2 regions of the Peribacillus sp. SIMBA_075 genome follow, and region 2 is predicted to be linked to the other one. Evidence: a T-box and tRNA genes for the amino acid it is inferred to sense, from the RefSeq annotation. Region 2 holds a T-box; the other holds one or more tRNA genes.

Region 1 (7,619 bases), on a different contig from region 2:
TTGAAAATAATCACGGCCATCCTGAGCAATCACAAGCGAATATTTATACAGTGGCGAAAAATTAGCAGGCAGGTAAACAAGTAGTTCCAACTCTTCTGCTAAAGCTTCGCTTTTAAACATGTACTCTTTAATTGTGCCTTTGCGTAAACTCATTTTCCCGCACCTCGATGATAATTAATAATGAAAAACAACTTACTTGACTATTTTAGCATAGCCTAGCGATTTTTTCCTGTGAGAAGAATTTAGAATAGAATATTTTCATTGTATTTTCTAAAAATTTAAATTATAAGGTGCTATAATACTAGCATATAGGAAAATAATACAATAAAAGAGGTGGAGAATAAAATGGCAGATGTAAAAGTACACAGCAGGGAAGTAACAAAGGCGGCTAAACGAACATTAATAGAGCGTGGTGTAAGTGTGGAGGCAATTGCAAAAATCGTTTTTGAATTGCAGTTCCCGTATAAAGCTGATCTTAAGCTGGAGGAATGCATCCACAGCGTCGAGCGTGTCCTGTTAAAAAGGGAAATTCAACATGCCATTTTAGTCGGTGTGGAGCTGGATAGACTGGCAGAGCAAAAAAAGCTATCAGAGCCCCTGCAATCGATTGTTGAATCTGATGAAGGGTTATTCGGAGTGGATGAAACGATTGCGTTTGGTGCAGTACTCGGTTACGGTAGCATTGCTGTAACGACCTTTGGCCATTTGGATAAAAATAAAATAGGCGTCATTCACGAACTCGATAAGAAGCAAGAAGGAATCGTGCATACCTTCCTGGATGATATCGTTGCAAGTATTGCCGCGAGTGCCGCCTCAAGGTTAGCTCATCGTCTGAGAGATGAAGAAGAATCGTTAACTGAACAGGAAAAGGACATTCAGGAAGAAGAAGAGTTGATCGGTTGAATCCTGTCGACCAATTTTCATCCCGACCTATCAAACCTGGCCTTAATGAGGCGGGCAGAAAGGATATTGTCCATTTTAAATGTCCGTTTTGTCTGCCTTAGAAAGCAGAATGCGTGAAAATTGCCTGGATAAATTTCAAGCACCTGGATTTTCCGCTGCGTAATCTTTCCTTGTTCGGAGAGATAAATTATCTCTAATGGAGCGTTTTCTTCCATATGTTTTCGAAGTATATATTTCATTCCTTGTCACTCCTTTGCTGACTTACTTGCAATCATTATATGCGAACGTACGTTTCTTATGCAAGAGAAAAGGGAACGCCGGTTCTTTTTTTGCGGATAGGTAATAAAAAATAAGATGAAAATAAAACTTTTTTAATATAATGCGTTGACTTTTTAACAAAAAAACATATAATAAATTATGTACTTAAGTATTTTACTAATCATCAGTTATTACATACGACTTGTTAGCTCAGTGGGAGAGCACTTCCTTGACAGGGAAGGGGTCGTGGGTTCGAATCCCTCACAGGTCATCCGAACGGCGAAAGCATTGCTAAGCAATGTTCTTGCCGTTTTTTATTTTAAATCAACGACTGTATGATGGGTTCAAGGTAAACACCATAGAATGCCTAAAAACCACTTCACGCTAAAATATGTGAGGTGGTTTTTTTGCTTTTAAATTTCGAATTCAAGAATTTCATGAAGAGAAAGCACTTAAGTAACATTCAATTATGCTAGGTTTACTGTGAAGAAAATGAATTTGTAAATGTTAAGATGTTACTGCTAACATCAGTTTCTTTTCCTTGTATTGCAGTATGGATTTTCCAAAGGGCATTTCTATTACAGTATCGAGTATGCTGGACATATAATTTGAAAGTTGTTAAGCATTACTATACTCAGGTAGTCATCTCTAAGGAATAAAGACGCAAAAACTTTTGAATGACTCGTTCGTTGCATGACGTTAGCCTCTTTGGTAGACTATGCAGAAGTACATTTGACTTTGGCTAGGATTTACTATGGAACGGCATAGAGCTTCCCATTTTCAGGTTTCGTTTGGGACATCTCACTTTAGTAGGAGAATAGAAAGGGATACAGCTTTATAAAAAGAAATAACCCATGAATCACACATACATTTTCCATATGTGGAGTGTGTGTCAAATCAGTTTTAAAAGTGTAACCCAATCATACAGGGTCCCGATGCTAACTCTAATTTCGTGGGGATCTTTTTCATGTCTATCCTTTTTCTATCTTTTCCTTCTCTCCTCTCCCAAAAAAGTAAGAATTCTTTAATTTAACTCGAACGGCAGGGGGCAGTGAAACTTCTAAGGAATAATTTTTGGATGTACAAAAATACATTACAAAAATAAAAACTTAACAATTTGATGTGTTTCTAAGAAGAAACATCTTTTCTCATAAAGCAGGGGTTGTATGTGGGCTTGTAATTTATCAAGAATTTTCTGTTTAGATGACTATACAGGAATAATATAAGGAGGAAGCAATGAACAATTATAAATTGACCATTCAATATGATGGCGGGCGTTATAGAGGCTGGCAACGACTCGGTAATAGTGATGATACGATTCAAGGGAAAATTGAAAATGTATTAACGGAAATGGTAGGGGAAAAAATTGAAATCATCGGATGCAGCAGAACGGATGCCGGTGTACATGCCCTTGCCCAAATAGCCAATTTTAAGATCGGTGAAAATCTGACTGAAGTTGAAATCATGAATTATTTGAATAGATATTTACCACGGGATATCAGCATTGTCGAGGTTAGGCTAGTTCCTGAACGTTTTCATGCCCGTTATAATGCTAAGGATAAAACCTATTTGTATAAGATCTGGAACGAGCAATATACAAATCCTTTCATGCGAAAGTACAGTATGCATGTAGAGGAAAAGCTGAATATCACAAGAATGAAAAATGCATGTCAACATTTTATAGGTGAACATGATTTCACTGCTTTTTCAAATGCAAAGTCTAAGAAAAAGTCCATGGTGCGTGAAATATATTCCATTGATATAGAAGAAAATGCCGGTTTTATCGAAATTGCAGTGCGAGGCGATGGATTTCTTTATAATATGGTTAGAAAGATTGTCGGGACGTTGATAGAAGTTGGGTTGGGTGAAATAGATGCTGAAAATATACCAAGTATTTTAGAGTCAAAAGAAAGAATCCAAACGGGTCGTATGGCGGAGGCAGCTGGTTTGTACTTGGTAAAGGTTGATTTTTAGGCCGGATGTTGATGCATCGGTAATTGTATGTTAAGTGTACAGGCAGTAGAAAAAGGGAAGTAATAGGGAAGAATGGTAAAGCGGAAAGTACGAAAGAAGGAGAGATTTTCATGAGATTAGCAGGAAAGAAAATAATCTGTCTTGTGCACCATGATTTTGAAGATTTAGAGCTCTGGTATCCGATTTTACGTTTAAAAGAAGAAGGGGCGATTGTTCACCTCGCTGGTGAAAAGGCGAATGAAACATACATTGGAAAATATGGTGTACCAGCCATTTCTGATTATGAGTATGGCAGTATCAATGCTAGAGAATATGATGCCATTCTTGTACCGGGCGGTTGGGCACCCGACAAAATTCGCCGGTTTCCTGAAGTGTTATCGCTCCTTCAAAGCATGGAAGAAAATAAAAAAACCATTGGGCAAATTTGTCACGCTGGTTGGGTGTTGATATCCGCGAAAATTTTACAGGGGAAGAATGTAACGAGTACACCTGGCATTAAAGATGATATGGAAAACGCAGGGGCAACTTGGATAGATGAGCCCGTCGTCGTAGATGGAAACCTTGTGTCAAGCAGACGTCCACCTGATCTGCCGGATTATTTAAGAGAATTGATAAACGTGATTGAAAAGGGTTAAATCCATAGTACGGTGAAAAAGTGGTTTTTCCTTCTGGAAAAACCACTTTTTCTTTCCATACCCGAATTTATTTTTAATACTGATTATGATACTTACTGAAATGCTAAAGATCATTCCCTTGATTGATCCTTTAACAAGTCAATAGACAAATTTCCTTTTGTCCCTACGACAGCATAAGAGATGTCAATAACAGAAAGGTTTCTTTTTCTAAGTTCAGCCATTAACCATTCGTCATCGTAGGTTTGTTTGGATAAGTTTTCGTATAGGATCTTCCCATCATAGACCATCTCTATCGGTATAGTTCCAGCTGAGGACCGTATAGCCAAATCCTGTTTGGTGGTATTTTGGTATTGTGTTTTTTTTAATACAGAAAGGGAGCCATTTATCTCTAATATGGCACACTCCACTTCATCAAAATGGAAGATATCCTTGCCCCGCAAAGCCTGTTTAAGAGAATCCAGTGAATACCCCATTCGCTGCATGGACTCCTCAAGAATCTGTCCTTTCTGAATTAAGGCAACAGGTTCTCCAGCAATCCATTTTCCGAAGCGCGGATTTCGAACCGTTACAAGATTCAGTATAAAAACGACGGCACCCATAATAATCATTGCAAGGATAAAATACAAGAATTTAATTTTAATATTGAATGCTAGATTGCCTGCAATTGTCCCCATCGTAATTGAAGCGATATAAAGGTGATAGGTCCTTTGGGCAATCGTCTGTTTACCGAGCAGATGGACAAATACCCATAATAAAATAAAAGCTGTAAAGGTTCGAAAGATGATTTCAACAGATCCTGGCATGACTATTTCTCCCTTTTAAAAATCCCAGTTCGTTTGTCATAGTATGTTCTTACAGCAAGCCCATTATTCTGTAATTTGGGTGCGAAAGTTGAAGAAGAATTAAGTTTTTTAGGGTCGTGGCCATATTTTAAATATTCCATAAAGGGAGCGATTCTTTAATAAGGATTGGTTTTCTTCCTGAACGAAGGCATAAGTAAAAAATAGGTAGGGAAACTAATTGGATTTTTTTGTAATTAATTTGATCAACTATTAAAAATGAGGTATACCAGTTTACATGTCCCTTTTCAATAAAAGGGACCCTATAGTTTTCGGCCTTACATTTTTTTATATCGTTCACTGTTTCAATATGCATTCCTGAATCAGTATCATCACTGTGTGTTTCAAAAATCAACATAATTATGAAACGTACTTCCTTATAAATCAGGCATTCAAAATAGGTGAAATAGGAAGCAAGTAGCATATCGTTACTTGCTTCTTTTTATTTGGTGTCGAAAATCCATGGATATGTTTACTTAGTATTGATTTAGAACATTTTTCGAATAATAGTATCAAAATACTTTTTGCACGGGGGTATGTTTTGAGTAATATTCGGGAGATATTCATTGACGATTTAAAATGCATTTATAAAAATTTCTTTATTTGTATCGTTGTTGTGTTTCTTATGTTCATCCCATCCATTTATGCGTGGTTTAATATTGTTGCATCATGGGACCCATATGCAAATACGGAAGGAATCCTTGTCGGTGTTTCAAATAATGATAAAGGTGCGGAGTTAAATGGCGAAGCCGTAAACATAGGCAAGGAAGTCATAGAGGGGTTAAAGGGAAACAAAGATTTGGGCTGGAGATTCACAACTCAAAAAGAGGCGTTAGCAAAAGTGGAAAAGGGGGATTATTACGCATCCATCATCATTCCTGAGAATTTTTCGGAGCATATTGCGACAATCATGACCGATGACCCTATTAAAGCGGAGATTGATTATTATGTGAATGAAAAAATCAATTCCATTGCTCCTAAAATTACGGCAGCGGGGGCCAACAGCATTGTGGGAAATGTGAGCAAAAGCTTTATCAAATCAGCTAGCGGGAGTATTCTTGCAATCTTTAATGAACTGGGAATCACCTTGCAAAATGAGTTGCCGACAATTCAGAAAATGAAGAATATGGTGTATTTATTAGAGGGAGAACTTCCGGAGCTTGAACAAAATCTGAAAATCGTACAAACACATGTGAAAAGAGCAGAAGAAATCATTAAAATGGTCAATGATGGTCTGGATTCAATAGAAGGTTTAACATCACAAAAAGACAAATTGGTGTCAGGTGTTTCCAATTATGTAGACTCAACCAAGCAGGCATTTGCCGAAATCCATCCACTCTTGAAAAATGATATTGCGAGCATCAGGAGTGATAATGAATCGATTTTAGTGCTTGCAAATAGGTTAGCGGATCAGGATTTGCCCGATAATGAGGGGAATCAGCTAGTTGAACAAGGGAGAACGAGGATAAATAAAGAGTTATATCTTTTGGACAGTATGTATAACTTATTGGTGAGCGTCAATCAATTTAGTGAAAAAAACCGCCTTCAGCCAGAAATAAATCTAGTGGATGGTTTACGGGATAATGCTTCGGATCAACTTCAAGCACTGAATGACCATTCCTTCGACTCACTTAGAAATCTTGGTGAAAATAATGATGAAGTCTTGGGAAGCTTCCAGGGTACCTTTTCAAAGGAGACAGGACCAAAATTCAATGAAATCTGGGTTGAAACGGATACTATATTACAGAATGCCCAGCGTATGCTTGAGGAGGGAAGCCAAGCTCTTCCTGAAGTGAAGACATTGTTGAATGAGACGAATCGAACGTTAGTAACTCGTACGGGAGATATCGATAAGTTACAGGATAAATTTCCGGAGATCGAGGGAAAAATCAAGGCTCTGGCTTCTAAAATGAGAGAAATCGATAAATCTTATAATATGGAAGAAGTGATTGATTTCCTAAAGAATGATATTGAACAGGAAAGTGAATTTTTCTCGGAGCCAGTATTGCTCAATAAACACAGTTTATTTCCCATTCCGAACTATGGATCTGCCATGTCCCCCTTCTTCACGGCACTTTCCCTCTGGGTGGGTGGGACAATATTGATTTCCATGCTTAACGTGAGCGTCACACAAAAGGGTTACAGTCCATATCAAATTTATATTGGCAGGTACCTTATATTCTTCATCATTGGATTGATGCAGGCATTAGCCGTATCCATCGGTAACCTTTTTCTGATTGATGTATATGCAGTAGATAAATTCGAGTACGTCATGTTTTCCGTCTTGATAAGTACAGTATTTACTTTAATGGTCTACACCTTCGTATCGGTTCTGGGGAATGTTGGGAAGGGAATAAGCGTAGTTCTGATGGTGCTTCAAATATCAGGCTCGGGAGGCACCTTCCCCATTCAAGTAACACCGCCATTTTTCCAACATATCAACCCCTTCCTGCCGTTTACCTATGCCGTTGGTTTACTTCGTGAATCAGTTGGAGGGATAACCTGGAGTGTCGCTGGCAAGGATATATTCATCTTATTCCTCTATTTAATAATCACGCTCAGCTTTGGCATCATATTGAAAAAGCCACTGCATGAAAGGACGCAAAAGATGAAGGATAAATTGTATGGAAGCAGGATTTTTTAAGTTACTGAATGGAGCGGTGACCTGGGTTAACATAACTGAAATGAAGGCATGAAACTGGATACTGAAAAATCAGCCTGAACCTTGAAAAGGGCTCAGGTTTTTTATTTGTTGAATGGAATTTGTTTATATGAACCTTTATGTAAAATTGGAATATTTATCAATACATTGACAGTTTAATAGAAAGATACCGATAAATTAGAATTTTTGCATTTTTATTGTTGACAAAAACCATTGGATTAATCATTATTAAGAAATAATGTTTAGTTAATCGGTGCGATATAAAAGTGGGGTGACTTTATGTATTTAACAATAGATGGCATTGAAAAAAGTTTTTCGAATGAAAAGAAAGAAAGCATAAAGGTGCTC
Region 2 (8,360 bases):
GAAAGATCCTTTTCTCAGACTGTAGACAAACTCTCGATGAAAATTTTTAGGGGTTTGTGCAATAGGAACGTAGGGCACTCCCTTTGCGCCTGCGGGGTCTCCCATGGACTCGCTTTTCTAAGCAGTAGTCTCGTACACCCGCTCCAATCAACTTTGTTTTAACTTATAGATAGAGCCCTTTTGCCTAAAGTCTTTATTGTTTTAAAATAGACTTAATAAAACTTGAGGTGATGAGGATGCATCCTATTAAGCGTGATCAACTTGAAATGATCATTTTAAATCAACTGGTGCCTGCGAACCATTTGGTTCGTAAAATTGAAGCTAACACTTTCATTTATGATTTGTTGAAAGATTTGTATTCAGAGATAGGACGCCCAAGTATTGATCTAGACTTTCATTCAATATAACTTCGGTATTCGTTCAATGCGTAAAACAATTGAAGAAGTTGAAACAAATATAGCTTACCGTTGGTTCTTAGGCTTTGGTTTCCATGATAAAGTGCCTCATTTCTCAACATTCGGGAAAAATAATTAGTCCGGTAAAGGCACATCCCTTTAGGCATCTTCTCTGATTAGGAATTCCCTCACAAGTGAAAGGAAATGAAGGGAACCTGTGATGACAAGGGCCTCTTTTCCCCCTGTTTTCCGTCTGCCTTCCCTTATCGCCGCCTGCCAATCCTTGTTTATACTTTTATTTTCATGACTGCATTTTTCATAAAGCGTGTGCGCATCCGCCGCCCGTTCGTGGAAGAATTCAGTAATGATGATTTCCATCGCTTCCGTTTCCAGTCCACGAAGCATCTGGGAATAATTTTTATCTTTGAATGAGCTGAATATGAACCGGTACTTATATTCAGGGTAATGCACTTTTAGCGTTTCCATCAATACGTCGATGCCGGCCGGATTATGTGCACCATCAATGATCACCAACGGCTCATCCGATATTTTTTCAAAACGTCCATCCCATTTCGCTTCCCCTATTCCTTTAAGGATGCTTTTTTCATCGATATTTTCCATTCCTAATAGGACAGCAGCAATGGCCAGCGCCGCATTTTCCATTTGATGACGGCCTAACATCTGCATTTCCACATTTTCGATGGACCTGTCTCCAAGCGAAAAGGAGAAACTTTGCCCACATTCACTTTGCTTTACATTGCCTACATGAAAGTCTTTACCTAATTGGTAATAAGGCACGCCTACTGAAGACGCTTTTTCTTCGATTACTTTTGCTGGTTCCCAAGCGGTGACTCCGCTGATGATCGGCGCCCCGCTTTTAATGATGCCCGCCTTCTCTGAAGCAATTTCCCCAAGTGTGTTACCCAGGATATTCGTATGTTCCAAAGAAATCGAGGTAATGATCGAAAGAAACGGCTGGATGACATTCGTTGTATCGAGCCTGCCTCCCAGTCCGGTTTCCATTAAAACCAAATCCACTTCCTTTTTGCTGAAATAAGAAAATGCCATTGCAGTCAATATTTCAAACTGAGTAGGTCCATTCCCCTTACTGTCCATCTCTTGGATGAACGGCTGCAGCTCCCGGAATGTGGCGATAAAATCCTTATCACTGATTTCGTCCGTATTTATCTTCAGCTGTTCATTCAACCGTATTAAATAAGGTGAAGTGAAGGAAGCGACACGTACCCCTTCAGCTAGAAGGATTTCTTTCATATATTGCAAGGTAGATCCTTTCCCGTTTGATCCTGCAATGTGAATATACTTAAGCGCCTTATGTGGGTCACCTAAGTTAGTTAATAATGTTTCCATCCTTGATAAGCCAAAATTCATACCCAATTGAACTTGGCGCCGTTCAAAAAAATGATTGATTTCCTTCATGGTTGTTACCATTATCGTTGAGCCTCCTCTTTCTTTATACCGCTCTTATGCGTTAATATTATTTTATCAATATATGAACGATTAACCTAGATGAAAGGTAGTGTTTTACAATGAAACCTTCAGATCTTCACTGTTGGATCGTCGTTAACGGCTATTTACAGCATGATAAGTTTTCCAATTTAGCTTTGTTCATTAAGGAGGCGGCTGAAAGGAAAGAAATCATGGCAACTCTTATCCGTAATTCAGATCTGATACCCATAATTGAAAAAGGAGTGCCTCTAATTAAAGGAGCCTTTGATAAGCTGCCTGATTTTGTTCTGTTCATGGATAAAGACATTCATTTGGCACGCCATTTGGAATTGCTCGGCATCCCCGTATATAACGGCAGTACAGCTATCGATATTTGTGACAGTAAAGCAAAAACACATCAAGCATTGGCCGGGAATGGCATACCGATGCCGAAAACCTTGTTTCCCCCCTTTACGTACGAAGGTATCGAAAGGGTCAATATGGATGCCTTTAAACAAATCGGCATTGAACTTGGGTATCCACTTATCGTTAAGGAAGCATACGGTTCTTTTGGGGAACAAGTATATTTGATCCATACAGAGGATGAGTTATTTAAGACAATCCGTAATCTTGGCCACAAGCCATTTATCATTCAGGAATTCATCGAACACAGTAAGGGACGGGATATTCGTGTTAATGTCGTCGGCAATCGAGTCATAGCAGCGATGCAACGCCATTCCGAGCACGACTTCCGAGCTAATATGACTGCCGGGGGTCAGGCTGCCCCCTATACACCCACCACGGAAGAAGCACAACTTGCCATCAAATGTGCGGAGATTCTAGGTGCCGACTTCGCCGGCGTCGATTTGCTGTTCGGTGAAGAGGGACCGCTTTTGTGCGAAGTGAATTCGAATTCTCATTTACTGAATATTTATGAATGTACAGGCATCAACATCGCTGATAGCATGTTCGATTATATCCTGAACAAATTAGGAAAAGGAAGTGCATCTGATGAAAAAGCAAGCGGGTTGGTTGATTTATAACCGTGAGGATGCCATAAATAATAAAGGATACATAGATTGGATGCTTGGCGAAGCCAGTCAGCTTGATCTTGATTTACACTTTCTCCATCGGGAGGACCTTAGGATCGGCCACCGTTTCAACGAATTGTACGTGGAACATGAGATGAAGCCAATTTCATTGCCTGACTTTGCGATCGTCCGGACCATCGATCCCTTTTTTACTAGGCAACTGGAGCAACTGGGGATTGCCTGCTTTAACTCCTCATCCGTATCCGAAATCGCGAATGACAAAGCAAAGACGCATCAATATTTGTCCTCGCTGGGGATACCAATGGCCGATACCGTTTACTGCAACGGAAGTCCGAATGCCGAGGATATGGAGTTCCCTTTCATCGCTAAAGAAACACGCGGCCGCGGCGGGAAACAAGTTTATTTAATCGAGCATGCCGATGATTTGGCCGAACTGAATGACGGAAATTGGATTGTCCAAAAACCTGGTTTATTCGGCAGGGATATCCGTGTCTTTGTAGTTGGTAAAAAAGTGAAGGCAGCTGTCCTTAGGGAATCCGCTTCAAGTTTCAAGGCAAATTACACGCTAGGGGGATCAGCTTCGTTATATGAGCTGACCGCATCCGATTTAACCCTTGTAGAAAGAGTAATCGAGGCATTTGATTTTGGCCTGGTCGGAATCGATTTCATATTTGCCGAAGATGGCAGCCTCATGCTCAACGAAATCGAGGATGTCGTCGGCAGCCGGACATTAAGTGCACTAAGCGACATGAATATCGTACGGGATTACCTCCTATTCATAAAAGAAAGAATATCCTCCCAACGGAACATTTGATTCTGGGAATGACATCAATCGCGGTAAATACAAAAGGATGAACCGGCATATAGCTGGTTCATCCTTTTGTTTTACAGTTGTTTCAGTTCGCTGATCCTGTGGATCACAGAGTCGCGTTTTTCGCTATAGTCTTTTTCTTTGGCACGTTCTTCTTCAATGACGCTTGCCGGCGCCTTTTTAACGAAGCCCTCGTTGCCTAATTTTTTCTGTACACGTTCAACTTCTTTATTAAGTTTGTCGAGTTCTTTTTCAAGACGTTTCACTTCTTCGTCGATATTGATCAGGCCTGTAAGCGGAAGGATCAGTTCTACACCAGTTACGACAGCTGTCATGGCTTGAGCAGGTTCTTCGACCTCGATTCCGATCGTCAATTGTTCAGGATTACAGAAACGCTCGATATAGCTGCTGTTTTTCTGTAACGTTTCTAAGACGGACTCATCTTTAGCTTTTAAAATCAAATTGATTTTTTTGCTTAACGGTGTGTTCACCTCAGCACGGATGTTACGGACGGAGCGGATGATTTCAACAAGCAGCTTCATTTCCTCGGCTGCAGCTGTATCTGTCAATCCTTCATTCACTTCCGGCCAAGCGGCAACAGTGATCGACTCACCTTGGTGAGGAAGGTTCTGCCAGATTTCTTCGGTAATGAATGGCATGAACGGGTGTAATAATCTCATCGTGTTATCCAGTACATAAGCCAAGATCGAGCGGGTCGTTATCTTCGCTGCTTCATTTTCGCCATATAACGGAAGCTTCGCCATTTCAATATACCAGTCACAGAAGTCATCCCAAATGAAGTTATAAAGCACACGGCCCACTTCACCGAACTCATAACGGTCCGCAAGTCTCGTCACGTTTGAAATCGTTTCATTCAAGCGCGTCAAAATCCATTTATCGGCTACAGACTTCTCACCGCTTAAATCGATTTCGTCATAAGTCATGCCATTCATGTTCATCAAAGCAAAACGGGATGCGTTCCAAATCTTATTCGAGAAGTTCCAAACCGCTTCCACTTTTTCCGTACTATAACGAAGGTCCTGCCCTGGTGAGCTGCCTGTAGATAAGAAGTAACGCAGGGAATCGGCACCGTATTGATCGATGACATCCATCGGATCCACACCATTGCCAAGCGATTTACTCATCTTGCGACCCTGTTCGTCACGAACCAGACCGTGGATCAGTACATTTTCAAATGGACGCTCACCTGTGAACTCAAGTGCTTGGAAAATCATCCGCGATACCCAGAAGAAAATGATATCATAGCCTGTTACAAGTGCTCCGTTTGGATAGTATCGTTTGAAATCGATACTGTCCTTATCAGGCCAGCCCATAGTCGAGAATGGCCATAATGCCGAGCTGAACCATGTATCCAGAACATCTGTATCCTGTTCCCAGTTTTCAGCATCCGCAGGTTCTTCGTGGCCAACATACACTTCACCTGTTTCTTTATGGTACCACGCTGGAATGCGGTGACCCCACCAAAGCTGACGGGAAATGCACCAGTCTCGGATATTTTCCATCCAGTGAAGGTACGTTTTTTCGAAACGATCTGGTACGAAATGAACCTTTTCCTCATCGGACCCTTTTTGAAGTTCAACGGATGCATCAGCCAGTGGCTGCATTTTTACGAACCATTGAGTCGAAAGATATGGTTCAACAACAGCACCGCTTCTCTCTGAATGGCCGACTGAGTGAAGGTGATCTTCGATTTTGAAGAGCACTCCTTCTTCCTGAAGATCTTTGACGATTTGCTTACGGCATTCGAAGCGATCCATACCTTCGTACTTACCAGCCTTTTCATTCATCGAACCGTCTTCATGCATGACAAGGATGCGCTCCAAATTGTGACGGTTCCCAATTTCGAAGTCATTCGGGTCATGGGCCGGAGTAATTTTAACCGCGCCTGAACCGAATTCCATATCGACATAATCATCACCGACAATTGGGATTTCCCGGCCTGTAATTGGCAAGCGAACCATTTTGCCGATCAGGTGTTTATAACGATCATCTTCAGGGTGTACAGCAACCGCAGTATCGCCTAGCATCGTTTCTGGACGTGTGGTGGCTATTTCAATTTCACCTGTCCCGTCAACCAACGGATATTTCATATGGTAAAATGCACCCTGCACATCTTTATAAATAACCTCGATATCGGATAACGCCGTTTTCGTTGATGGATCCCAGTTGATGATGTATTCGCCTCGGTAAATCAAGTCCTTGTTATAAAGAGAGACGAAAACTTCGCGTACTGCTTTTGAAAGCCCCTCATCAAGAGTGAAGCGTTCACGGGTATAATCAAGCCCAAGACCCAACTTTGACCATTGTTCACGGATATGGCTCGCATATTCCTCTTTCCATTTCCATGTCTCTTCAACGAACTTTTCACGTCCAAGGTCATAACGGCTTACGCCTTCCGAGCGAAGCTTTTGTTCAACCTTTGCTTGAGTGGCGATACCGGCATGGTCCATGCCAGGCAACCATAATACATCATAGCCTTGCATCCTTTTCATGCGTGTCAATATATCTTGAAGTGTCGTATCCCAAGCATGGCCAAGATGCAGCTTACCTGTTACATTAGGGGGCGGGATGACAATCGTATATGGTTCCTTTTTATCGTCACCCGTCGCTTCGAAAAACTTCCCATTAAGCCACCATTTATAGCGGCCTTTCTCTATCGTCTGCGGATCATATTTAGTTGGCATCGAAATTTGGTTCTCTTCCATATCATTTCCTCCTTTTTGGGCATAAAAAAAACTTCCATCATCACAAAAGGACGAAGGAAGTTGTTCGCGGTGCCACCTTTTTTCCGAAAAATAAAAAAATCTCTTTCGGCTCTCAAATCGGATAACGGCTCTTCACCGGCCTTCGCTACTAAGATCTTTCACGAAAACTGCTCGCGGACGACTTCGGATGCTGCTGCCTGGAAACCTCACACCAATTGGTTTCCTCTCTGAAAAGTGCATTTCATCTTACTATTTCCGGTCTTTGCATTGAATTATATTCATATGTAAAATCATTGAATGCATATAGTATATAGTACAAAAAATATGGGGCTCCAGTCAATCATCTTTTCGCTTACTTTCCCAGGAAGCGTCTCATTTCACGCATTCACTCCCGCTGCCCGGCCATTTTCTTTATTTTATACTCCAGGAACAGTTAATGTGACGGCTTTTTCACCTTTCCCACTACCCACCCATATAATAAAAGAAGTCCTAAAAAGGAAGGTAATAATATGAAGCGAAGATATACTCCCTATACTTTACCGCCTTGGATGAAAAAATTCCGCGGTGTTTGCCAGCAGTTCATCATTCCCTTTATCGTATTCCAAGGATTACGTACGCTGATTTTCCCTACTTTCTTCGATATGCTCCTGTTAGTCGCCTTTATTTTCTTGGCCTTGTCTTTATATTTCGAATGGATTTAATTATTCCCTCACAGCAAAAAAATATACATGACTGGAGATGATCCAATCATGTATATTTAGCTTGGGGGTGATTGCTCTTCTTTGGCAGCCTCGGCAGCCGCCTTTTTCTTCTGTTCGATTTCTTCGATTTTCATCACCATATATTCTACATTCTTCAGGAGCCAAAATTGCCTCTGCAGTTGGGTAACATTATCAAGCTCTGAACGATGGCTCCTGCCATCGGAATAACCCTTCACTAATTCCAATGCTGATCCAGGGAAAGCCATATAACTTTGCATGAGCAGCAATTCTTCTTCTTTCAAAGGAAAATAACGAAAATAGTTATATAGCCAGTCGACGCAGTCATCGCATTGGACAGGATAGGTCCTGGCCGATTTAACGAGAAATGGCAGTAAATCGAAATGAGGCGGTGCCGTATTCGAATTCTCAAAATTGATGAAGTAGCCATACCCCCGTTCATCACTAACGAAATGCTTCAAAGAGACCTTTCCGTGCGTGATCACGGTTCGAACCTTTTCACTTTCCTTCGTTTTTTCATACCAGGTTTCAAATTTCTTGATCGAGTACTTCAGTGCCTGTGAAATATCAGTGAAGAATGAACAAACCGTCATTTCAAATGGAGACATATACCACTTCTTTTCGCAGCTGACAATATACTCATCCATAAAGTCCTTCTCGTTATTCCAGGCATCAAGCGTCCGCTCATAATGAGCTTCCCGTTCTTCTATATCCACCTGGATTTCCTTTACGGACAGCGTATGCATCCGAGCAAGCTCCCTGAACATTTGCTTATGCTTTTCATCACGCTCCCCGTCCCCTTCATTATTAAGCCAGGGCATCAGGTAATACAAACGTCCATTATGAAGGACGGCGTAACGCTGATCCATCGTTTGATAAATGGGAACGATCCGGTTATAGCCTCGATGGTACAGTTTTTGAACATTCCTGATAAAATCAATGCCGTTATGCGGTACAATGGATTTCAAGGCAAATGTACCTCGATCACTGTATACTTTTTTCACCCGCCCGAAGTCCTCAATATATTGTACATACATGGCGTATTCCTTCAAAACGGTCTCCGTGTCACGATCCCGATTAATAGGCTGCTGATTCTCGTTTTCCCTCACGAGACTCACTCACTTTCTCTATAAACACTCAACAATCCGATTATTCAATTCTTCTAGCCACCAAAAGGTGTAATTAAATCCGGGCTGCTCTAAAAAACAGGA

What was found. A T-box is a leader RNA that pairs with one kind of tRNA and senses whether it is charged. The one in region 2 lies ahead of SB775_RS08410 (valine--tRNA ligase), so its partner is inferred to be a tRNA-Val.
Region 1: it encodes a tRNA-Val, which carries the amino acid that the T-box ahead of SB775_RS08410 (valine--tRNA ligase) is inferred to sense. The anticodon was not compared.

What each region holds. Positions count from the first base shown of each region.
Region 1 is NZ_JAWRYN010000004.1:102,910-110,528, forward strand. Features, by position in the region: gene SB775_RS05300 (alpha/beta hydrolase) at 1-153, opposite strand, end outside; gene SB775_RS05305 (phosphatidylglycerophosphatase A family protein) at 346-903, shown strand; tRNA gene SB775_RS05310 (tRNA-Val) at 1,361-1,432, shown strand; gene truA (tRNA pseudouridine(38-40) synthase TruA) at 2,398-3,135, shown strand; gene SB775_RS05320 (type 1 glutamine amidotransferase domain-containing protein) at 3,246-3,770, shown strand; gene SB775_RS05325 (YetF domain-containing protein) at 3,881-4,573, opposite strand; gene SB775_RS05330 (YhgE/Pip family protein) at 5,151-7,253, shown strand; gene SB775_RS05335 (ABC transporter ATP-binding protein) at 7,551-7,619, shown strand, end outside.
Region 2 is NZ_JAWRYN010000007.1:138,781-147,140, reverse strand. Features, by position in the region: partial or broken gene SB775_RS08430 (transposase) at 231-528, shown strand; gene SB775_RS08425 (bifunctional folylpolyglutamate synthase/dihydrofolate synthase) at 555-1,844, opposite strand; gene SB775_RS08420 (ATP-grasp domain-containing protein) at 1,943-2,884, shown strand; gene SB775_RS08415 (ATP-grasp domain-containing protein) at 2,853-3,707, shown strand; gene SB775_RS08410 (valine--tRNA ligase) at 3,779-6,430, opposite strand; T-box leader at 6,474-6,702, opposite strand; gene SB775_RS08405 (hypothetical protein) at 6,940-7,131, shown strand; gene ysxE (spore coat protein YsxE) at 7,188-8,258, opposite strand.